3 regions of the Dactylosporangium sp. NPDC049525 genome follow, and region 3 is predicted to be linked to each of the others. Evidence: riboswitches for the same ligand, from Rfam matches in the RefSeq annotation. Region 3 holds a riboswitch; each other region holds the start of a gene.
The links. Region 3 has a riboswitch for cyclic di-AMP ahead of AB0K00_RS55650 (hypothetical protein). Riboswitches for the same ligand answer to the same signal wherever they lie in the genome.

Region 1 (7,494 bases), on a different contig from region 3:
CCGTTGCCGGTGCACGCCGCCGCGCACGGATTCGTCCCTGGGCGCTCGGTGCACACGTTCGCGGCGCCGCACGCCGGGCAGAAGACCGTGGTGCGGCTCGACCTGCGCGCGTTCTTCACCAGCATCACCGCCGGGCGGATCTACGGCCTGTTCCGCACCGCCGGTTACCCGGAGCCGGTCGCGCACGCGCTGACCGCGCTGTGCACCACGCGGACCCCGCACGCGGTCTCCGGCCGCATCGAGCACCGCACCCCGCACCTGCCGCAGGGCGCGCCGACGTCGCCGGCACTCGCGAACCTCGTCGCGTTCCGCCTCGACCGTCGGCTCGCGGGACTTGCGGCCCGGTTCGGCACCACCTACGGCCGCTACGCCGACGATCTCGCGTTCTCCGGCCGGCTGCGGTACCCCTACCGCCTGGTCGAAGCCGTCGGCGCGGTCGTTGCGGACGAGGGGTTCCACGTCAACCCGGCGAAGACCCGCGTCCGGGGCAGCGGCGACCGGCAGCGGCTCGCCGGCCTCGTCGTCAACGCGCACCCAGCGATCCCCCGCGACGACTACGACCGCCTGCGTGCCGTGCTGCACAACGCCGCCCGCGACGGTCTCGACGCCGCCAACCGCGACGGGCACCCGGATTTCGCGGCCCACCTTGCCGGCCTGGTTTCGTGGGCCTCGCACGGACACCCGGCGCGAGCGGCGCGCCTTCGACGCCTGCTGCACGCCGCACTCGCGTGAACAGAAGCATGAACAGAAGAAGGGCGCCCCAATTCCCCCCGGGGCGCCCTTCTGGTCTTTCGTGATCAGCAGCTCAGCGAGCCCGCTCCGACGCCCACGCCGAGGATGCCGACGAAGCGCTGGTACGCCGCCACCCGGCTCTGCACCTGCACGGGGTTCCGTCCACCGCACTCGAGGCTGCCGTTGATGCTGCGGATCGTCTCGCCGAACCCGGCGCCGTTGACCATCGCGTTGTGCGGCGTCATCGTGCCCGGGCCGGTAGACGTGTTCCAGTACCAGAGCCCGGTCTTCATCGCCACGGCCGGATCGGTCTGCACCAGGTTCGGGTTGTGCAGCAGGTCGATGCCGAGCGCGTCACCGGCGGCCTTGTAGTTGAAGTTCCAGCTCAGCTGGATCGGCCCGCGACCGTAGTAGGCGGCCTGCCCGGCGGGGCACCCGTACGGCTGGCTCGCGTCGCAGTAGTGCGGGTAGTTGGCGGTGTTCTGCTCGACGATGTACACCAGCCCGCCGGTCTCGTGGTTGACGTTCGCGAGGAACGCGGCCGCCTCCTGCTTGCGCACCGCGTCCGTGCCGGTCTTCGCGAACGCCGGATACGCGCTCAACGCCGCAACGAGGCCGTTGTACGTGTAGAACGGGTTCCTGTTCGGGAACATCTGGTTGAACTGCGCCTCGCTGACCACGAACGCCCCGTTCGTCGGGGGATTGGTCGTCGGGTTCGTCGGCGGCTGCGTCGTCGGGTTCGGCTGGCCGTTGCAGGTGTACGGGTCCCAGTACCAGGTGCTGATCGTCGGGCTGTAGCCCGGGTTGTCGTGCTCGGCGACGTAGTACTTGCCGTCGGTGAACTTCACGACGTCACCGGTGACGTAGTTGCGACCCTGCACCCAGGCCGGGAAGCTGCACCCGCCAGCCGTCCCGGTCTGCGTCGGCGGCTGCGGGGTGCTCCCGCCGCACGCGCCCTGGTCCTGCCAGACCCCGGTGGTGCCGGGCGGTGCCTCGTTCTGCGTCCACCACTTGGCGAGGAAGTTGTGGCCGTTGCGGGACACGGTGGCGCCCCCGGTGTAGACCGCCGACGACTGCCACGCGACCGCGCAGGTGGCGGCCGACGCCGGCAGCATGTTGAAGACGGCGACGACCCCACCGGCGACGGCGGTCGCGGCGAGCATCGCCAGCAGGCGCACTCTGGACACCTGATCACTTCCGTTCAGATCGACACTGGTCCCTCATACGACCAGCCGAACTGACCCCGGAGCGCCGGCAACACCTATTTATGAAGAAACTTTACGGTTTCCCTAACGTTCGGCCCCGGAGGCCCTGTGCGGCCCGGCGCTGGGCGGCGCGGCTTGGCGCGGCCCGGCGCGGCCCCGTCGCAGGACTTCGGGCATTTGTGGGCATTCAGTACGCCACCAAACAGCCGCAACCGAATTGCGGGATTTGCGCGATTGACGGCATTCCACCGCATCTGGAACGTGACACTGCGCGATCGGCAGGTTGCGTAGAACAATGGACGCGGCGAAGCGGTTCCGGAAGCGTGAAAGTATTATAGTGATTTCTATCACGTCGATGTCTTTCGGAATGCTTAGGCGACCTGCTGGAGTGCCACCGTTTCGAGAGGCGCGTCACCACAACCACACAATCGGTGCGCTGCGCAGGCGAACCGCCCTGAGTAGGCTAGCCGTCGGTCTCGTCCGACAGGCACTGCTTCCCGCGGCGCCGGGCGCGACTGCCGCCTAATTGCCGGCTCGACACCGGCGAATCGGGGACCCAACCGTAACTGGGGTGAATCCGCGGGCAACCGCGGTAGGGATTGTTCCGTCCCGAACCCGTCAGCTAACCCGGTCGGCGGCCGACGGAAGGAACAACGAGCCAGATGTCATCACGACATCCCGGATGGCGGATCTTCGCCGTCCTGATGACGGCCGCCGTCCTGAGCGGGATGGTTGCCGCGCCGGCCGCCGCCGAGCCGGGAGACGACACCGGCGACGAGGGTTCGAACGCGACCCTCGCGCAGGTCCTCGACGAGAGCACCCGCGGTTGGATCGAGGCCAAGGACAAGTTCGACGCCTCGGTCAAGAACCAGGCCGATCTCACCGCCAAGCTTGCCGCCACCGAGGCCGAGCTGGCCAAGGTCACCGAGCAGGTGTCCGCGATCGCCGTTGCGGCCTACCGGACGGGGCCGCTCACCACGTTCGTGGCGCTGATGGACTCGGGGAGCCCGACCGGATTCGCGGAGCGGGCCGGCTCGATCGACGAGATCGCCCACCACAACGACAACCTGCTGCGCGACCTCAACCAGCTGAAGAAGGACCAGGCGGCGCAGAAGGCCGCGCTGGAGGCCGAGGTCAAGCTCCAGCAGGAGCAGGTCGCCGTCATGGCGACGAAGAAAAAGGAAGCCGAGAAGGGGCTGGCCCAGGCGGGCGGCCCGAGCAACGGCTTCGTCTCCGCCAACCTGCCCCTCGCGCAGCCCTCGCCGCGCAACGCGAGCGGTGGCTGGTCGGCGGAGTCCTGCAAGACCAAGGACCCCACCACCAACAGCGGCTGCATCACGCAGCGCACGCTGCACGCGATGCAGCAGGCGCAGGCGGCCGGCTTCAAGCGGTTCGTCTCGTGCTTCCGGCCCAGCGGGCCGTATGAGCACCCGAAGGGTCGTGCCTGCGACTTCTCGGTGCAGTCGAAGTCCGGCTTCGGCGGGGTCGCCGCCGGCGAGGACAAGGTCTACGGAGCCAATCTCGCGACCTACTTCGTGAAGAACGCGGACCGGCTCGGCGTCATGTACGTCATCTGGTTCAAACAGATCTGGACACCCGCGGTCGGCTGGCACCACTACAGCGGCGTCGGCGGGGATCCCTCCAGCGACCACACCAACCACGTGCACCTTTCGGTCCTCTGAGACCTCACGTCTGCGAGCGGCCGGCCGATAGGGCAACTGTCGACCGGCCGACGCAGGTGAGGGGAATTCTCGTGAAGCACCGACTCGTGACGCGCAGCGACTTCGACGGTCTGGTGTGTGCCGTCCTGCTGCGTCACTTGGACCTCATCGGCGACATCACGTTCGTGCACCCCAAGGACGTCCAGGACGGCGCGGTCGAGGTCGGCCCGAACGACATCCTGACGAACCTGCCGTATGCGCCGGGCGCCCACCTCGTCTTCGACCATCATCACTCGGAGACGCTGCGCAACACCGGCGAGAAGGACAACCACATCATCGACGCCGAGGCCCCGTCGGCGGCCCGGGTCATCTACGACCACTTCGGCGGCGCCGGACGCTTCCCGAACGTGTCGGACGAGCTGATGGAAGCGGTCGACAAGGCCGACTCCGCCCAGTACGACATCGCGGACATCCTGCAGCCGGTCGGGTGGACGCTGATGAACTTCCTCATGGACAGCCGCACCGGCCTGGGCCGGTTCCGCCAGTTCCGGATCTCCAACTACCAGCTGATGATGCAGCTCATCGACGCGTGCATCGATCATCAGGACGTCGAGGAGATCCTGGCGCTGCCGGACGTGGCGGAGCGGGCCGAGCTCTTCCGCGAGCAGCAGGAGCTCTTCGTCGACCAGCTGCGCCGGGTCAGTCACGTCGAGGGCGACGTGGTGATCGTCGACCTGCGCGACGAGGAGCTGATCTTCGCCGGGAACCGTTTCATGGTGTACGCCCTGTTCCCGGACGCTCGGGTCTCCATCCACGTGATCTGGGGCAAGCAGAAGCTCAACACCGTCTTCGCGGTGGGCAAGTCGATCCTGGACCGCAGCTCCCCGACCGACATCGGCTCGGTGATGCTGCAGTACGGCGGCGGCGGGCACCTGGCCGCCGGCACCTGCCAGGTGCCGCACGACGAGTCGGAGCGCGTCCTGCAGGAGATCATCGCCAAGGTGGGCGCACCCCGAGCCGCGGCGATGAGTTCCGGCGCCTCCTGACGTACACCTCATATGACCTTCACCATTGCGCTGCCGATCGCCGACCGGTCCGCCTCCCACGCCTTCTACCGCGCCGTCCTGGACGCCGAGCCGTTCGGCCCGCCGGGCGGTGACGGGCTGCCCGAGCCGCTGCAGTTTCCGGTCGCCGACGGCGTCAGCCTGATGCTGGTGCCCACCGACGGCTTCGGCTGGGTGATCGGCGACCACCGGGTGGCGCCGGCCGGGACCAGCGAGTGCGTCCTGAACCGGTCGGTGCCGGCGCATGCGGACGTGGTCGCCGTCATCGAGCGGGCCCGGGCCGCCGGCGGCCGGGTCGTCACCGAGCCCGCCGACCAGCCGTGGGGCTACGCCGGGGCGTTCGCCGACCCCGACGGCCACCTGTGGATGGTCATGCCGGCACCCGACGAGGGCTAAAGCATCTCGGTGTCGCGGAGCAGCCGCCAGAGGCCGGCGCCGTCTGGGGCGCGCAGCCAGCGCTGCGCGGCGCTCGCGTCGGACGGCAGCCGGCGGGTGCTCTCGACCGGGGTCGGGAAGCCACCGGCGAGGACCGCCTGCGTCGGGGACAGGTGCCGGATCGCGACGGCGGCCACGCTGTCAGGGTGTTCGGCCACGAACTCCGCGTAGATCTCCGGGTCGTGCTGGCCGTCGTCGCCGACGAGCAGCCACCGGATGTCGGGGAACTCCTGCGCCAGCCGGGCCAGGGACGCGCGCTTGTGCGCCTGCCCGCTGCGGAAGAACCGGTCGGGCTGCGGACCCCAGTCGGTCAGCAGGAGCGGGCCCGCCGGGTACAGGTGGCGCGACAGGAACCGGGTCAGGGTCGCCGCGACGTTCCAGGCGCCGGTCGACAGGTAGAAGACCGGAGCGCCGGGGTTGGCGTTGACCAGCCGCTCGTAGAGCACCGCCATCCCGGGGACCGAGGCGCGCGCGTGCTCGTCGAGGACGAACGTGTTCCAGGCGGCCAGCAGCGGCCGCGGCAGGGTCGTGACCATGACGGTGTCGTCGACGTCGGAGACGATCCCGAAGCGCACGGACGGGTCGATGATCCGCACCGGCGCCTCGACCGGGGCGCTGTCCTCGCTCTGCAGCGTGACTGTGGCCCAGCCGGGGGCAAGGTCGGCCTCGATGACGGTGTCGATGAAGCCGCCCCGGTCGCAGCGGACCTCGCAGGTCCGGTCGCCCGCGGTGATGCGCACCGGCGCGTTCGCCACGGACACGGCGGTGAACGAGCGCCAGCCCCGCAGCTTCTTGAGGCGCCGGCCGGGCTTCGGGTCCAGGCGGCCGAGCAGGACCCGGCCGAGGACGCGGACCCACCCGGGACCGCCGTAGCCGGTGTACGGCGTGACGGCGACCTTCCACCCGCGCAGCCGGAGCCGCCGCTCCAGCACGTCGTGGAAGGCGTCCTCGATGCGTGCGGCGCGGTGCAGGCGGACCGGACCTGACGGGGTCAACGACACGCGCTCACCCTGTCACAGCACCTACGCCACCGCACCATCACACGCACGGTGACGGTTACACGACGGTGGCATGAAACCGTGAGCCCGAACACTTTGGACGCTTCTAGCGTTGGTGTTATCAGGAACACACACCAAGGGGTGCGAGATGGCAATCACGACATTCGAGGCGGTGCGGGCCGAGGCACTGTTCGTTTCCAACCTGCAGTGCTCACAGGCGCCGAAGAGCGACGAGATCCGCACGGCGGTGGCGACGACGTTGCGGCGGGTCGGCATCAAGGGCTGCGCGGCCCAGGTCGCCGGCGAGTTCGGCGATCACCCGGACACGGCGGTGGCGCGGATGGCGTGGGCCCTCGCGCTGGTCCGCTCGACGTACCCGGCCCGGCGCAACGCGCCCCGGTCGGCCCGGCTGCTCGCACGCAGCGCTTGAAACGCGCGGCACATGGGTATCGCCCGCTCATGCAGGAACTTCACGTCTCACTCGACGACGCTCAGCTCAGCCCGGCGGCGCAGAAGCTGCAGGAGCCTCTCGAAGCCCAGCTGAGCTCGGCGTTGCAGCGCGCCGCCGAACAGCTCGCGCAGGACTACCACGGCGAGTCGGCCGCCGAGGTCAGCGCCCGGTTGCTGGAGATCGCCAGGTCGAGCCTCCACCCGGACATCGCCGCCGCCTTCCGGCCGGACCCCGCCGAGCTCGACCGGGCCGCCAGAGCGGTCATCGAGTCAGCCTCACCGGGCCGTGAGTGATTTTCACGAAATGCCCTGATTGCGCAACTCAACCGCTCCACACTGAGGTCCTACCGCCGCAAAACCCTGGAGGACAGCCGTGGAGCAGCACAAACTCACGATCGATATGAACGAGGCCACGATCGAGCAGCTGCGCGACCACCACTTCGCGCTCTTCGGCCTCCACGCGATCGCCACCTCGGCGAGCGGCGCCCCGACCATCTGGCTCTCCGTGCACTACCTCGAACGCCATCTCGAGGTCACGTGGCAGGAGACGTACTCGATGTTCACGGCCCGCCACTCGACCATGGCACCGAGCACGAAGGTGGTGCCGACGCACAACTACCCGGCGCCGCTGGGCAGCGTCCTCACGGTCGCCGGCAACGACGGCGCGGGCATCGTCACGCCGGGCGGCCCGGCCGGCCACATGGAGATCGACAACACCGGGCGCGTCGAGCTCGGCGCCGGCCTGTGCATCCACGACACCCACGGCATGTACCAGCCGGTCGGCATCTTCGACCTGATCGACGTGGATCTCTTCCAGCCGATCCCGAAGGTCGCGTTCTTCTTCTCACCGATCCCGCACATGGCCGGCGAGGTCGCCACCCGCGCACTCGGCCCCGGCATCCTGCTGGACTACGCCAAGTCCGGCAGCCGCAGCTTCTCCGTCGAGTAC
Region 2 (7,494 bases), on a different contig from region 3:
GGCCGGCGCTCGCGGGTGTCGTCGCCGCGGCGGCAGGGCTCAAGGTCTGCTATCTCATCGACGCGATCAGTTACGGCGCCGCCCTCTACGGCGTGTTCCGGTTACCACCGATGCGGCCTGACGGAACGGCATCGCGGCGCAGCCTCGCGGCGGCGATCGAGGGGCTGACGTTCGTCGTGCGCAACAGGGCGCTGCGCGGCGCCATGCTCGCCGACCTGAGCGCGACCGTGCTGGCCATGCCGATTGCCTTGTTCCCTGCCATCAACGCCGACCGGTTCGGCGGTTCGCCCCGCACGCTGGGGCTGCTCAGCACCGCGATCGCGGTCGGCGGGCTGCTCGGCTCGGCACTGTCCGGCCCCGTCAAGGGCGTCACCCGCCCCGGCCGGGCCATGCTGATCACCGGCGCGATCTGGGGCGCAGCCGTCGCGGGATTCGGTGCCGTGCACGGGCTGGCCGCATCGCTTGCGCTGCTCGCCGTGGCCGGCGCCGCCGACATGCTCTCCGTGGTCTTCCGATCCACGATCGTCCAGCTTGCCACCCCGGACACGATGCGCGGCCGGACGAGTTCCGCCGAATACGTCGTCGGGGCGGCGTTTCCGCAGGTGGGCAACTTCCGCGCCGGGGTACTGGCGACGGTGTCGACACCCCAGATCAGTGCGGTGGCAGGAGGGATGGCCGCCGTGGTTGGGGCCGGCCTCATCGCGGCCAAGCTGCCGGCCTTCGTGGCATACCGGCACGTCGACAGTCCCGCGTCCGCCGCCGGGCCGCCTTGACGCGCTCAGGGCCTTCGTGCGCGAACGACACGAAGGCCCTGGGATGAGGCGGTTCCTACGCCGGGCGGCCGTAGCCGTACAGCGAGTCGATGTCGATCGGAGCGATCTTCACGACGGTGCGGCTGTTGGGGGCGTGGATGATCTGGTTGTTGCCGATGTAGATGCCCACGTGCCCGAGGCCGTTGTAGAACACCAGGTCGCCGGGGGCGAGCTGGCTGCGGGAGATGTGGCGGACCTTCTGCCACTGCTGGGCGGCGTTGTGGGGCAAGGACACCCCGGCCGCCTTCCACGCCATCATGGTCAGCCCGGAGCAGTCGAACGTGTTCGGCCCGGCGGCGCCCCAGACGTAGCGCTTCCCGAGCTGGGCCCACGCGTAGTTGACCGCCTTGCCGGCCGAGCCGGAGACCGCCGGCGGTGGGCCGGGGGGCGCCGCGGTGGTGGTCGTCTTGGGCTTGACCTTCGCCGCGGCGGCAGCGGCCGCGGCGGCCGCCTCGGCCTTGGCCTGCAGGGCGTCGAGGCGGGTGATGTCGCCCTCGATCTTCTTGCGGCGGGTCTCCAGGTCGATCTTCTGCTGGCTCTGCGCCGCCTGCGTGTCGGCCAGCCGCCGCCGTTCGGTGTCGAAGGCGTTCTTCGCCGCGCCGTACGCGGCCAGGTCGCGCTGCTGGCTGTGGGAGATCTGGTTGAGGGTGCCGACGCGGTCGGTGAAGGCGCCGGACGAGCTCGCACCGAGCATGAGCGACCAGGTGCCGAGGTTGCCGCCGGTCTTGTACGCGTTGACCGCGAGCGTGCTGGCGGTGTCCTGGGCGGCCTCCATCGTGGCCTGCAGCGGCGCCAGGTCGGCCTGCAGCTTGGTGATCGCCGCCTGGGTGGCCTCCAGATCGCCGTTGACCTTGTTGTACTGCTCGACGACGAGCTCGAGCTGGTTGTTGCCCTTGTCGATCTGGGCCTGGATCTCTTCCGGCGTCGGGTCCGCGTTCGCGGCGCAGGCCGGGGCGATGATCGCCGCCACAGCCAGCGCGACGATCGCGGTGCGTAACGTCGTGCGTCCGTTGAACACGGCACAGTCCTTCTTCCCGGACCGCCTACCGGGTTAGCTGACGGATTCGGGCGAGAAGAAGGCGCGCCCTACCGCGCCGCGGCGCGGATTCACCCCATGGAAACCCTGTGGTTCCCCGGCTCATCTGCCGACGCCCGCAGCACGGACGCGCGACCGACGACTCGGCGGTGGCTGCCCGGCCACCCCGGCGGGGTGACGACGTCCGGCAGGCCAGCCCAAACGTAACGGCCGGGGAGACCGTCGAGCCTCGATCTAAGCCACACTTAACGAAGACCCAAGACGTAAGACGAACTCGGCCGGCGGTGCGGCGTCAGGCGAACCATGTCATGGCCTGGCCGTGACCGCGGGTCCAGGCCAGCGGCGTGCCGTCGAGGGCCAGCACGTTGTGCAGCGGCCCGTCCGGTGCCGGCGGCGTGCCCTGATGCGGCACGACGTCCGCCCCCTCGACAGAGATCCAGTGGCCAGGCAGCTGCCGGACCAGGTCGACGAACAGCGCCCGGCGCTCGGCCGGCACCTGGTACAGCACGGAGGTGTGGAACACGACCAGCGTCGCGCCGGCCGGTGCGAGGGCCGCCAGCCTCGGCAGGTCGTCCACGAGGTCGCCGCGGTGCAGCGCCGGCGGGTCCGCGGTGGCGATGGCGGCCGCGGCGCGCAGGCGGTCGCGGCGGTGGTGGTGTTCGGGCCAGATCAGCGCCTCCAGCCAGGCCAGGTCGGCCGGGTCGGTCACGTCGAGCGGACGCAGGTCCAGGCCGGCCCGCCACGTCACCTCCGGCACGCGGGTCGGCGGCGCCGCTCCGGTGAGCGCGCAGTCGAGCACGGGTCCGCCCGATCCGAGCTCCACGTCGCCGTCGCGATGGGTGAAGCGATACGAGTACCGGTCGGGGTACAGCCCCAGGCCGGCCGCGGCGCCGACTTCCAGCAACGCCAGGGGCTGCGGCAGCGTGGCGAGCACCGGCAGCAGCAGCGCGCAGCGGCCGGTCTCGTTGGTCTGTGTGGCCCGGGTCCGCAGTTCGGCCGCCACGGCGGGCCAGTTGGCCACCGTGAAGTCGTGGAACGCGGCCGGCTCGTCGACCGGCCCGCCGAGCAGCCGCACCACGGCCAGCAGCAGGGTGGGCTGCCGTTTCGGCGCCGGCACCGTTTCCAGCAGGGCGAGGATCTCCTCGTCGGCGGAGATCGCGGCCGCTAGCCGCTCGTAGGTCGGCGACACACCTCGGGCCTCGCGTCCGGCGAAGTCGGCGTACCTCGATGCGGTGGTCACCGCGCGATCGTCGCACAGCCGCGCGGGCGGCGTGCCCCTGCCCGATGCGACCTGGAACGGTCTGGAACGCCCAGGCAGTGACGCCGTGCTCGAGCGAAAGGAAGCGCCATGCACCGCACGTCGCAGGACATCAGCCGGGCGCCGCGACCGGCACACCGACGGCGCTGACCCCGCCCGGCCGGTACAGGCAGTGGTTGCCGGTGTGGATGCGGCGCTGCAGGTGCCCGCCGACAACGGGGTCGGCGCGCGCGACGCGGGCGACGGCCCGCCGGATCGCCCTGCCGACGGCGAGGCGGGCGCGTTCCCTGTCGTCGGAGAACTGGCGCGTCCGCCCGCCCAGGCCCGCGGCGGCGGCGAGTTCCGCCACGAGCCAGTCCCGTTCCGAGCGCAGCTCGGCGGCCCGCTCGACGTGGTCAACGTCCTCCAGCTCCTCGATCCGCGTGCGTAGGTGATCCAGCCGCCGCCGGTACTCCTGCACCGCCGCCCGGTCCAGGACGGGCTGGGTGGATCCGCCGGCGCGGGCGTTACGGCCGCCGAGGGAGGCCACCCCGGCGGCGAGGTCGACGGCGGGGACCTCGGTGCCCGGGTTGGCCAGCAGCACCGCCAGGTGCAGCATGCCGACCGAGTGCCCGACCAGCACGCTGCGGCCGGCCAGCCCGATCCTCCACTGCAGGCCGTCGCGGACGCAGGTCGCGGCCAGCCCCGGCGGCTCGGGAATCAGCGGCTCGGAAACCGGGGGCGGACCGCCGGTCGGCGCCGGTGACCTGGCGACGCACGCCACGTGATCACCCTGCACCAGCAGCACCCACGACCCGTCCCGCCCGAAGGCGGCGACCGTCATGCGCAGGTCGCCGCCGGTCCCCACCGCCCTCGCCCGCACCGCCACCATCCCACGCCGATCGAAGGTGCCGCCCATCGCTCGTCCTCTCTGCAGACCGGCCACGATCGTGCTCGGTGCCGCTCACCGTCCGGTCACAGTCCGCTCATCGCCGTCCCCTTCGTCATTGCGACCGACCCGCCGCACCTGCCGACATACGATGGGCGATCGACGTTGGTAACGGTGGCTGCGGGGGCGGGCGTTGGATGTTCGGGTGCTTGGCCCGGTGGAGTTGTGGGCGCACGGCCACCGGGTCGACCTCGGTCCGCGCCGGCAACGGTTCGTCCTGGCGGTGCTCGCGCTGGAGGCCAACCGGCTCGTGCCGGTCGACCGGCTGATCGACCTGGCCTGGCCGGACGGGGCACCACGGACCGCGCAGCACGCCGTCCAGGTCTGCGTGTCCCGCCTCCGCGCGGTGCTGGCCGACGCCCGCGACGGCACCGGCGACATCGGGATCGACACCCGCGGCGACGGTTACGCGCTGCGGGCCGACCTGCACCAGGTCGACGCGAGCCGGTTCCTGGACCTGCTGGAGCGGGCCGGCACGATCGGCGACGACGAGCGCAGGATCGTGGCGCTCGACGAGGCGCTGGCGCTGTGGTCGGGGCCCGCGCTGTCCGGCGCAGCGCTGACGGCGACCCGTGAGCGGCTGTGCTACCGGCTGGAGGAGGCCCGGCTCACCGCGATCGAGGACCGGTTCGACGCGCGGCTGCGGCTCGGGCAGCACCGCGCCGTCCTCGCCGAACTCGCCGACCTCACGCACGCGCACCCGGGTCGCGAGCGGCTGCTCGGGCAGTCGATGCTCGCGCTGTACCGCAGCGGCCAGGCCCAACAGGCCCTGGCGGTGTATCAGCGGGCCCGGGTCAGGCTCGCCGAGGACGTCGGGCTCGACCCCGGCGCCGAGCTGGTCCGGCTCGAGCTTGCCATCCTGCGCAACGACGCGTCCCTCGACCTGACCCCGGGCCCACGGGCCGGTCACGTGACGGGCCCGCTGCCCCGGCAGCTGCCGCCGGACATCCCGGCGTTCACCGCCCGCCGCCGGGAGCTCGACGAGCTCGACGCCCGGCTGCGCACCGGCGCCGGCGGCCGGGCCCCGGTCATCTCCGCGATCTGCGGCTCCGGCGGCGTCGGCAAGACCACCCTCGCGGTGCACTGGGCCCGCGGCGTCGCCGACCGCTTCCCGGACGGGCAGCTCTACGTCAACCTGCGCGGCTTCGACCCCACCGGCCAGTCGCTGGAACCGGCCGAGGCGATCCGCGTGTTCCTCGACGCGCTCGGGGTGCCGGCCGACAGGATGCCGGCCGGCCTGGAGGCGCGCACCGGCCTGTACCGCAGCCTGCTGGCCGGCAAGCGGATGCTGGTGCTGCTCGACAACGCCCGCGACGTCGAGCAGCTGCGCCCGTTGCTGCCCGGCGAACCGGGCTGCCTGACCGTCGTGACGAGCCGCGACCAGCTCACCGCCCTCATCGTCGCCGAGGGCGCGCACGTCGTCGCGCTCGACCGGCTGTCCCCCGGGGAGGCCCACGAGTTGCTCGCCCGCCGGCTCGGCGTGGAGCGGGTCACCGCCGAACCCGACGCCGTCGAGGCGATCATCGCGCATTGTGTACGGCTACCGCTGGCCCTCGCGATCGCCGCGGCTCGCGCCGCCACCAGACCCGGCTTCCCGTTGGCCGCGGTCGCTGCCGAGCTGCGGCACAGCACCAGCACCCTGGACGTCTTCCAGGGCGGCGACTCGGCCACCGACCTGCGGGCGGTGCTCTCCTGGTCCTATCGGACGTTGAGCCCGGCCGCCGCGCGGCTGTTCCGGCTGCTCGGCCTGCACCCCGGGCACGACATCGACCCGGCCGCCACCGCCAGCCTGGCCGCCGTCCCCCTGCCGCAGGCGCGCCGCCTGCTGAGCGAACTGACCAGGGCGCACATGCTCAGCGAGCACCTGCCCGGCCGGTACACGTTCCACGACCTGCTGCGCGCCGACGCCGCCGAACGCGTCCACGCCGACGGCACCGACGCCCGGCACGCCGCCGTACACCGGCTGATCGAGCACTACCTGCACTCCGGGCAGGCCGCGGTGCCGCTGCTGGACGCGCGACTCGAGCCGATCACCGATGCGGCGCCGCGGCCGGGTGTCACCGTCGCGGCGCCGGCGACCGCCGAGGAAGCCCTGGCGTGGTTCACCACCGAACACGGCACGCTCCTCGCCGCCGTCCGGCTCGCCGCCGACGCCGGCCTCGACGCCTGCTGCTGGCAGCTGGCCTGGACCCTGACCACCTACCTGCTGCGCCGCGGGCTGTGGGACGAGCACACCTGGGCGCAGCAGGCCGGCCTGGCCGCCGCGCGCCGGCTCGACGACCCGGTGGGGCATGCCAATGCCGTGCTCGGCCTCGCGCTCGGCTACGCGCGGGCCGGCCGCTTCGACGACGCCCGCCCGCACTTCCTGCACGCCCTGGACCTGTTCGGCGACCTCGGCGACTACACCAGCCAGGCCCGCATCCTCGACGGCCTCGCCTGGACGGCGGAGAAGGCCAAGCGACCGGCGGAGGCGCTCAGCTTCGCGCTGCGCGCCGCGGACCTGTTCCGGCTGGCCGGCAACGAGTCCGGGCAGGCCGTGGCCCTCAACACCGTCGGCTGGTGCCACGCCATGCTCGGCAACTACGACGAGGCCCTGGCCTACTGTTCCCAGGCCCTGACCGAGCTGCAGAAGATGGGCAACCTCCACGGCGTCGCCCCGACCTGGCACAGCATCGGATACGTCCACCACCAGCTCGGCGACCACCGGCAGGCCCTCACCTGCTACCAGCACTCGCTGGACGCCTGCCGCGACCTCGGCGACCGCTACAACGAGGCCGACACGCTCATCTACATCGGTGACACCCACGCCGCGGCCGGCGACCACGCCGCCGCGCGGGCCGCCTGGCAGGAGTCCCTGGACATCTTCGGCGAGCTCGACCACCCGTCCGCCGCCGACGTCCGCGCCAGGCTCCAGCGGTGACGTCTCGCGGCCGGCCCTCGGCCTGGCCGGGCGCAGGAGCATTCACCACGCGTCAATCGTGCCCCCGGCCGACAGCGGGCCGCGACCCGCATGATCCGCCGCCCGCCGGCAGTTCGAGACCGCGGCCGAGCCGGTCCTGCGCCGCACGGTCCTGGTCGCCGCCGCCGTCGCCGTCCTCGGGCCGCCGAGCACCTACGTGGAGTCGGCGCCGCGGCTGTCGGCGGTCCTGCTGCTCGCCGCCGCCGCGCTGCGCGGCTACCGCCTGGCCCGCCCCGGCCCGTCCGTCCTCGACCGCCTCAGCGTCGTCCTCGCCGTGGTCCCGGCGTGTGCGCTGCTCGCCGGTGCCGCCGTCGCGGCCCTGTACGACGGGACCGACGACATCGTCCCGTCGCTGCGCTGGCTCGGCGGCTACGTCGTCGCCGCCGCGCTCGCCCTGTACGCCGCCCGTTCCTGGCGGAAACCCTGGCCGTGCCTGACCTGACAGCGGTGGCGGGTCCGCCGGTGTGTGGTGCCGGATCGATGCGTACGGTGGCCGGGTGC
Region 3 (7,494 bases):
ACCGTCTCGGCTGAGGAGGCCGCCGCTTATCCGTCTCAGCTCGCCTCCGGCCAGTCGCTGGTCCAGGTTGTGGCCGGCGAGGTGCTCACCGAACGGCAAGCCCTCCAGGCCCTGCTTTTGCCCTCGGCCAACAACATCGCCCACATCCTCGCCCGGTGGGATGCCGGCAGCAGCGATGCGTTCGTGGCCAAAATGAACCAGGCCGCAGCCGGCCTCGGGATGGCAGACACGCGCTATACCGACCCGTCCGGGCTCGCACCGTCCACCGTCAGCACCGCTGCCGACCAGGTCACCCTGGGCCGGGTGGCAATGCAGGTGCCGGTGTTGGCGCAGATTGTGGCGATGCCGCAGGCCACGCTGCCCGTCGTCGGGCCGGTCAGGAACGTCAACACACAGATTGGTAAGGACGGGATCGTCGGCATCAAGACCGGCTCCACCGATGAGGCCGGCGGCTGCCTGCTCTTCGCGGCCGAGATCTCCGCAGAAGGGCAGCGGCTCAGGATCATCGGCGCCGTACTCGCACCCGGCCCGAACATGGCAGACGCCTTCGAGGCCACCCGTCGCCTGATCCAAGCCAGCAGCGGCCTGCCGCACAAGTACCGGGTCGTGCGCGCCGGAGATATTGTGGCGACCGCCCGGGGACCGATGGGCAGAAGCACAACCCTTGCCGCAACCGGCGACGTGGACGTGCTCGGCTGGCCCGGCTTGGCCTACCAGATCGATACCGTGACCACCATGCCGCGCCGCCACATTGCAGCGGGGACCCATGTCGGCACGCTCAAGCTCACCGCCTCAGCCACGGCCGTAACCACCGCCCTGCAGACCACCCAGGCACTCGCTCCACCCAGCCGGTGGGAGAGGATCACGCACGGGTGACTGCCGGCGTCCTGCTGTGGCGTCACCCGAACACACCGCGCCGGTTCGCACCTGGCACGGGCGGCCGCACCGGGGAACGGTCGACGATGGAGACCGTTCCCCCGGTCATACACGAATCACATCGCCGGGCTGCCGAACGCCCGATAGCAGAAACGTGTAGTTGATTCCTTACGTTCCGCTTAGATTTCCGTCGGACGCTTCACGCGCATTTGCGTACCCGCTAGGGTCATGAAATCAACTGTGGCTAACCGTCACCGCCTAGGGTGACTCCACAGTGGATCCGCTGAGTCGTGTTCGCACGAGCCGGGGAACCAGGCACAACTGGGGTGAATCCACGGGGCCACGTGCCGCGAGGTAGAGCGAGCTTCCCGCCCGAACCCGTCAGCTAACCCGGTAGGCGGTGCCGGAAGGAGTACTGCGTGCAAACCCTCGCGTCGCATCACATCTGCCGCCTGACCTCGACCCGCGGCCCGGGCGCCCATTGGGCGTCGACGGTGATGAGACGGAGTCCGGTTCAGTAGCCGTTCCGGCGCCGACACCCGCACACCTACGACGCGACACCGACCCAGCTACCACTGTCCACTTTGGACAATTAGTGGGCAGTGCCGCTGACCACCCCTGCCGACACCAGCTTCGGCGGCAGGGGGCGATACCGGCCGCCCGGACGCAGAACGACCGCGCCGTCCGGCGCCGGCCCCAGCCGTCGCGTTCCAGCATGCAATGTCGAGGTTCCCGTGCAGCACCTGTTCACAGCACAGCACAACAAAACCAGTCCGCCCTCCGGAAGCTGCCGCCCTCGGCGGCCTCGGCGGTTTGCCGCCGGATGTGCAGCGTGACGTTCTTGGTCTGCTGCCGCACCGGATCCGCGCCGGCCGGAGGGAGGCCGAATGTCCACCGGCGAGACTGAGGTCCAGCAGGACAGCGCCGCGAAGGTTCGCGGCCCTCGTCATCTGCAACGTTCCCGCCGCGGCCGCCACGCGGCCCGCCCCCGGATCGGGCTGTACCTCGGCGCAGCCATCATCGCCGCCACGGGGATCGGTTGGCCTTTGCTGCCGACATCGTCGCCCACTACCCCGGGTATCGCAGTACATGCCGACATGGCGCTGGCGGACGCCGCGGACCGAGCGAGGGTCGCCGAGAACGACGCTTCCCGCAGCAAACAACGCGGCCAGGTACAGCCCAGCCGGCAACCGACCGCAACGGCCACGGCCCATCCGAAGCCGTCGCAGACGAAGCCGAGCGCACCTGCGTCGTCGTCACCAGCGTCCTCGCCGTCGCCGACCGTCCGCGGCCCCGTCGGCGGGCTGACCCAGGCCGAGATGAACAACGCCGTGGCCATCATCGAAGCCGGCCAGCAACTGAAACTGCCCCGACGCGCGTTCGTGGTGGCGATCGCCACCGCGTTACAGGAAAGCCATCTGAGAAACCTCGCGAATGCGAACCTGCCGGAGTCGTTGAAGCACCCGAACGAAGGCGTCGGGTACGACCACGATTCGGTCGGGCTCTTCCAGCAGCGACCCAACTGGGGGACCGTCGCCCAGCTGATGGATCCGCACGAATCCGCGCGCCGCTTCTACTCCGCGCTGGCGAAGATCCCCGGCTGGGAGCAACTGCAGATCACCGTAGCGGCGCAAACCGTCCAAGTGTCCGCCTATCCAGACGCCTACGCGAAGTGGCAGACCCTCGCTCAGCAGATTGTCGACGCCGTGGCGTAGCGCGCCCGGGGTTCCCTCCGGCACGCGGCCTTCGGACCGGGGTCAGCCGTCCTGTGGCGGGACGTCGCCCTCGTCGTGGTCCGCCTCGGCCTTCGTGTGGTGCACGGTGCCCGGACGGTGGTCCGGCGGGCCGTACACGGTGGCGATCCGCAGCGGGCCGTCGCCGTCGTTGACGAAGTTGTGCCTGGTGCCCTCCGGCACGACCACGACGTCGCCGGCGGTGAACGGCTGCTTGCGGCCGTCGAGGATCGACGTGCCCCGGCCGTCGACGGCGATCAGGACCTGGTCGATGCCCTCGTGGACCTCCTCGCCGATCTCCCCGCCGGCTGGGATCGTCATGATCACCAGCTGGGTGTGCCGGGTCGTGTGCAGCACGTGGCGGAAGTCCTCGTTCGACCGGACCTCCTCGAACAGGTCGCCCTGGTACGGCTCGTACTCGGCCATGATGCCCCCTTCTCGTTCCTGGACATCCCACCTGCCCGGCCCACACGGGAACGAAACGGGCCGGAACCGGGTGGCGTGTATGCGCCATATCCGTTTCGTGTACGGCAGGTGTTTAGTCTCATTGATCATTCCCAATTGATGAGGGAGGACCGATGTCCCGGTTCGTCTGCACGGTGAAGCACACCAGGTACGTCATCGGCGCCATGGCCGGCGTCTTCTTCGCGACCTGCAGCTCCTCCTGACCCGAAGCCGGCCCGGGGCGGCGTCGTGCCGCCCCGGGCCGGTGCCCGTCGACCGGTGGAGGCCGGATGTTCACGACCGCGGTCCGGCAGATGCGGGTGGCGTTCTCCACCGTGCTCGGCCGTCCCTTCTCCGTCCCGGTGGTGCAAGGACTGGTCCGGGACGCCCTGGCGACGCTGGAGGAGTTCGGCACACCCGGCGACGACGTCGGCCAACTGGTCGACGGACCCTACGCCGACCCCACGATGCGCCGCGAGCTGCAGACCAGGGCGCTGCAACGCACCGCGCGGCACCTCACCGTCGGCGCACCGTACTACCAGGACCGGTTCGCCGCCGCGGGTGTCGACCCGGCCAGGCTCACCCCCGAGACGCTGCTCCGGCTGCCGGTGATGACCCGGGCCGAGCTGGTGTCCAGGCAGCGGGACCTGCTGTGCGGCCGCCCCTACCTGTCGACCCGCAGCACCGGCAGCACCGGCACCCCGGTCGAGGTGTGGCTGTCCCGGCAGGAGATCACGCTCTGGCCGGCGCTCATCGCGCTGTCGCTCGTGCTGCGCGGGGAGCTCACCCCCGACGACCACGTCCAGCTCAGCATCAGCTCCCGGGCGACCGCGGCGATCCAGGAGGACGTCGAGCTGTGCGGCCTGGTCGGCGCCGGCTGCAGCGTCGTGGGGCTGGTGCCGCCGGACGAGGCCCTGGACCGGCTATGCGGATCCGCGACAGTGCTCAACACGTACCCGAGCTACCTCGGCGCGCTCGTCACCGCCGCCCGCAGGCGTGGCCTGGGCCCGGACGACTTCGCGTTGCACACCGTCAACGCCGGCGGCGAGGTGCTGTCGGCGGCGCTCGTCGCGGCGGCCGAGGCCACGTTCGGCGCGCGGATCAACGACGCGTACGGCGCCACCGAGGTCCTGCCGGTCGGTGGGCGGTTCTGCACGCACCGGCACCTGCATCCCGACCCGAACATGGGGTACGCCGAGACGATCGACCTCGCGACCGGCGCCCCGGCCGAACCGGGCCGGCTCGGCACCCTCGTGGTCACCCCGTACCACCCGTACCGCGAATGCATGCCGGTACTGCGCTACGACACCCGCGACCTGGTGCGCGCCCCCGCCGCCGACGAGCCGCCGTGCGAACTGGCGGCCACCCCCGGGATGTCGCACATCCTCGGCAAGGCCCGCGACCTGCTGGCCACCGCATCCGGGCCGGTCACCCCCCGCGACGTGGTGGAGGTGATGGACGCGCTCCCGGGAGCCCGCTGGCCGGTGCGGTTCGCCGCCGAGGAGGCGGGCGGGCGGGTGCGGGTCACCGTGCCGGACGACCACACGGGCGGCCTGTCGACCGGCGAGATCGCCGGACGTTTCGCCGGCCGCGGCATCGACGCGGAGGTCGTGGTGGTCCCGATGGGGCAGGACAACGCCCGGCGGCTGCGGCCGCTGCGCTGCGACCTGCTGGAGCAGACCTTCACCAGGCCCGTCCCGACCCTCGTGGGGGAGCCCGTATGAGCCGGACGGCGTTTCTGGTCCTGGTCACGTTCTGCTTCGCGCTGGCCGCGCCACTGGCCGCCGCCGCCTACTTCCGGTGGGTCCGGGCGGCCAGGCCGGCCGTCGGGGTCTTCGGAACCGGCGACGTGTTCGTGATGATGGGGTTCGTCGTGGTACTGCCGTTCGCGTACCTCGCGTTGCCCGGCTGGGGCCTGCCGACGGTGCTCGGGCTGGTCTTCGCCGGTGGGCTGTCGGTCGGGTACGAACGGGTCGTGACACACCGCTGGCTGCGGCGGGGCCTGATCCTCGGCCTGCTGGGCGCGGACCTCGCGGCGTGGGCGGCGTGGCGGGCCGGCGCGGCACCGCTCTGGTTCACCGCCGTGAACAGCGTGGTCGTGCTGCTGATCGCGGTCTCCGCGGCCAACCTCTCCGCGCAGGGCGGCCTGCGGCTGCGGCACGCGGCATGGTTCACGCTCGGCCTCGCCGTCTACGACCTGACCTTCGCGACCGCGATCCCCATCACCCAGAAGCTCGCGGCGGCGATCCAGGGCTACCCGTTCGCGCCGTCAGCCGGGCTGCGCGTCGGCGACCTCGGCGCGGTGATCGGGATGGGTGACCTGCTGGCGTACGCGCTGTTCGGCGTCACCGCGTACAAGGCGTACGGCCGGACCGGCCTGCGGGTGGCGCTCGTCGTCGTCGCCGCCTTCGGCGCGCTGGCGCCGGCGCTGTCCCTGCTGGTCATCGAGGCGGTCGCCGGGCACCGACCGTCGCTCATCCCGGCGCAGGTGTTCTTCGGACCGGGAGCGTTCCTCGGGTACCTGCTGCTGCGGCGCCTCGGCCCGGAACGCCGCATGGCGGAGATCCTCGGCAACCCCGTCAACCGGCCGGCTGACCGCCGGGCCCGCTGGCTCGGGCCACCGGCTCCGTCCGTTGCACCGGCTCCGTCCGTTGCACCGGGTCCGGCGGTTGCACCGGGTCCGGCGGTTGCACCGGGTCCGGCGGTTGCACCGGGTCCGGCGGTTGCACCGGGTCCGGCCGCTGGACCGGCTGCGTCCGTTGCGCCGGCGCGGCCCGCCGAGGTTCGCGGGCCGGTGCGCCTGTCCTGACCGGCGGCCAGTCGTCGTCCGGCGCGACCGGACCGGCCGGCCGCGGTGCCCGGTCCAGCACGACCGCCGCCCGGCGCCGGCACGCCTCGGCCCGCTGGTCCTGGCCGTAGTCGTGCCACACCGACGCCAACAGGCGCAGCACGTACGCCTCACCGACCCGCAGGCCGGCGTCGCGGCAGACGGCGAGCGCCGCGGTCAGGTCCGCGACGGCCGCGTCCAGCCGGTCCAGCCGCCGGTAGGCCTCGGCCCGCCACAGCAGCGCCTGCCACGCGCTGTCCTGGGCGCCGGTCTCCTGGCAACGTCGCAGCCCCAGGGTGAGCAGGCGGGCGCCCTGGGCGGGGCGGCCCAGTCGCACGTAGGCCTTGCCGAGCCCGGTCAGGGTGATGCCCTCGCCGACCAGGTCCCGTTCCGCGCGGCGGATCTGCAGGCTCTCCAGCAGGTATCCGAGCGCCCGCTCGTAGTCGCCGAGCTGGAGCAGGACCTCCCCGGCCTCATACCGGGTGATCCCGACCGCGGGCCGCCGCCCGGCCGAGCCGTACCGCGCCGCGCTCTCCTCGAAGCATCGCAGCGCCGCGGCCGGGTCACCCCGCCGGGCGTGGGTGAGGCCGAGGTGCGAGAGAGTGGCGGCGATCCCGCGCTCGTCCTGCGCGGCCCGCCGGGCGGCGAGGACCTCGTGCAGGTGGTCGAGGGCTGCGGCGTACTCGCCCCGTTCGCGGCACACGATGGCCAGCATGGTCCGCGCCGTGGACTCGGCCCGCCAGTCGCCGAGCGCCGCCGCGACCCGCCGGCTCAGCGTGCCGAGGGTGGCGATGTCGTCCCAGCGTCCGCGCATCGGCAGGTACTGGATGGTCGCCGTGGACAGTCCGAGCACGAACCGCGCGTGTTCGGGCTCGCCGTCGGCGACGTGCCGGGCCACCGCGATCAGGCAGGGCCACTCGCTGTCCAGCCAGTGCAGGGCTTCCGCAGGGGTGGTGACGGCCACCCTCGCCGGCGCGCCCACGAGCTGCGGGACCTCCTCCCGCCGCTGGTTGGGGCGCAGGACGTCGACGGCCTGCTGCACGGTGCCGAGGTAGAACGACAGGGCACGGGCCACCGCAGCCTGACGGTCCACTGTGGACTCCATGGCGTCGGCGAGCTCGGCGGCGAAGCACCGCAGCAGGTCGTGCATGGCGAACCGGTCCCCGCCGGTGCGGCTCAGCAGGTGCGCCTCGGCCAGCCGGTCCAGGGCCGGCTCTGCCTCGGCGGTGCACACGTCCAGCAGCGCCGCCGCGACGGCCGGCTCGAACGTCGGGGTCCGGACCAGGGCGAGCAGCCGGAACAGCCGCGCCGCGGTCGGATCGCCGAGCCCCTGGTAGCTGACCTGGAAGCAGGTGCGGACCGCGAGCTCGCCGGCACGCAGCCCGTTGAGCCGGTGCCGCTCCTCGCGCAGCTCGTCGGCGAGCGCCGCCAGGGGCCGGTCGGGGCGGCCGGCCAGCCGGGCGGCGGCGATGCGCACCGCGAGGGGCAGGTGCTCGCACTGCCGGACCAGCTCGACGGCGCGCGCACCGGCCGCGGCCACCCGCTCGGCGCCGCACAGCCGGCCGAGCAGCGCCAGCGCGCCCTGCGTGGACAGCGCACCGAGCGCCATGCTGT

Region 1: it holds a riboswitch for cyclic di-AMP, as region 3 does, so the genes downstream of both, AB0K00_RS03575 (hypothetical protein) here and AB0K00_RS55650 (hypothetical protein) in region 3, are expected to answer to the same signal.
Region 2: it holds a riboswitch for cyclic di-AMP, as region 3 does, so the genes downstream of both, AB0K00_RS25245 (NlpC/P60 family protein) here and AB0K00_RS55650 (hypothetical protein) in region 3, are expected to answer to the same signal.

Annotation. Positions count from the first base shown of each region.
Region 1 is NZ_JBFAPO010000001.1:782,259-789,752, forward strand. Features, by position in the region: gene AB0K00_RS03565 (reverse transcriptase family protein) at 1-732, shown strand, start outside; gene AB0K00_RS03570 (glycoside hydrolase family 19 protein) at 798-1,919, opposite strand; cyclic di-AMP (ydaO/yuaA leader) riboswitch at 2,455-2,590, shown strand; gene AB0K00_RS03575 (hypothetical protein) at 2,600-3,619, shown strand; gene AB0K00_RS03580 (exopolyphosphatase) at 3,691-4,644, shown strand; gene AB0K00_RS03585 (VOC family protein) at 4,657-5,058, shown strand; gene AB0K00_RS03590 (phosphatase domain-containing protein) at 5,055-6,098, opposite strand; gene AB0K00_RS03595 (hypothetical protein) at 6,244-6,525, shown strand; gene AB0K00_RS03600 (hypothetical protein) at 6,555-6,839, shown strand; gene AB0K00_RS03605 (hypothetical protein) at 6,919-7,494, shown strand, end outside.
Region 2 is NZ_JBFAPO010000018.1:40,193-47,686, forward strand. Features, by position in the region: gene AB0K00_RS25240 (MFS transporter) at 1-773, shown strand, start outside; gene AB0K00_RS25245 (NlpC/P60 family protein) at 829-1,830, opposite strand; cyclic di-AMP (ydaO/yuaA leader) riboswitch at 1,838-2,007, opposite strand; gene AB0K00_RS25250 (DUF2332 domain-containing protein) at 2,141-3,088, opposite strand; gene AB0K00_RS25255 (hypothetical protein) at 3,219-4,004, opposite strand; gene AB0K00_RS25260 (BTAD domain-containing putative transcriptional regulator) at 4,180-6,954, shown strand; gene AB0K00_RS25265 (hypothetical protein) at 7,151-7,435, shown strand; gene AB0K00_RS25270 (hypothetical protein) at 7,491-7,494, shown strand, end outside.
Region 3 is NZ_JBFAPO010000102.1:17,483-24,976, reverse strand. Features, by position in the region: gene AB0K00_RS55655 (D-alanyl-D-alanine carboxypeptidase) at 1-876, shown strand, start outside; cyclic di-AMP (ydaO/yuaA leader) riboswitch at 1,148-1,291, shown strand; gene AB0K00_RS55650 (hypothetical protein) at 1,764-2,591, shown strand; gene AB0K00_RS55645 (cupin domain-containing protein) at 2,634-3,035, opposite strand; gene AB0K00_RS55640 (AMP-binding protein) at 3,344-4,777, shown strand; gene AB0K00_RS55635 (BTAD domain-containing putative transcriptional regulator) at 5,633-7,494, opposite strand, start outside.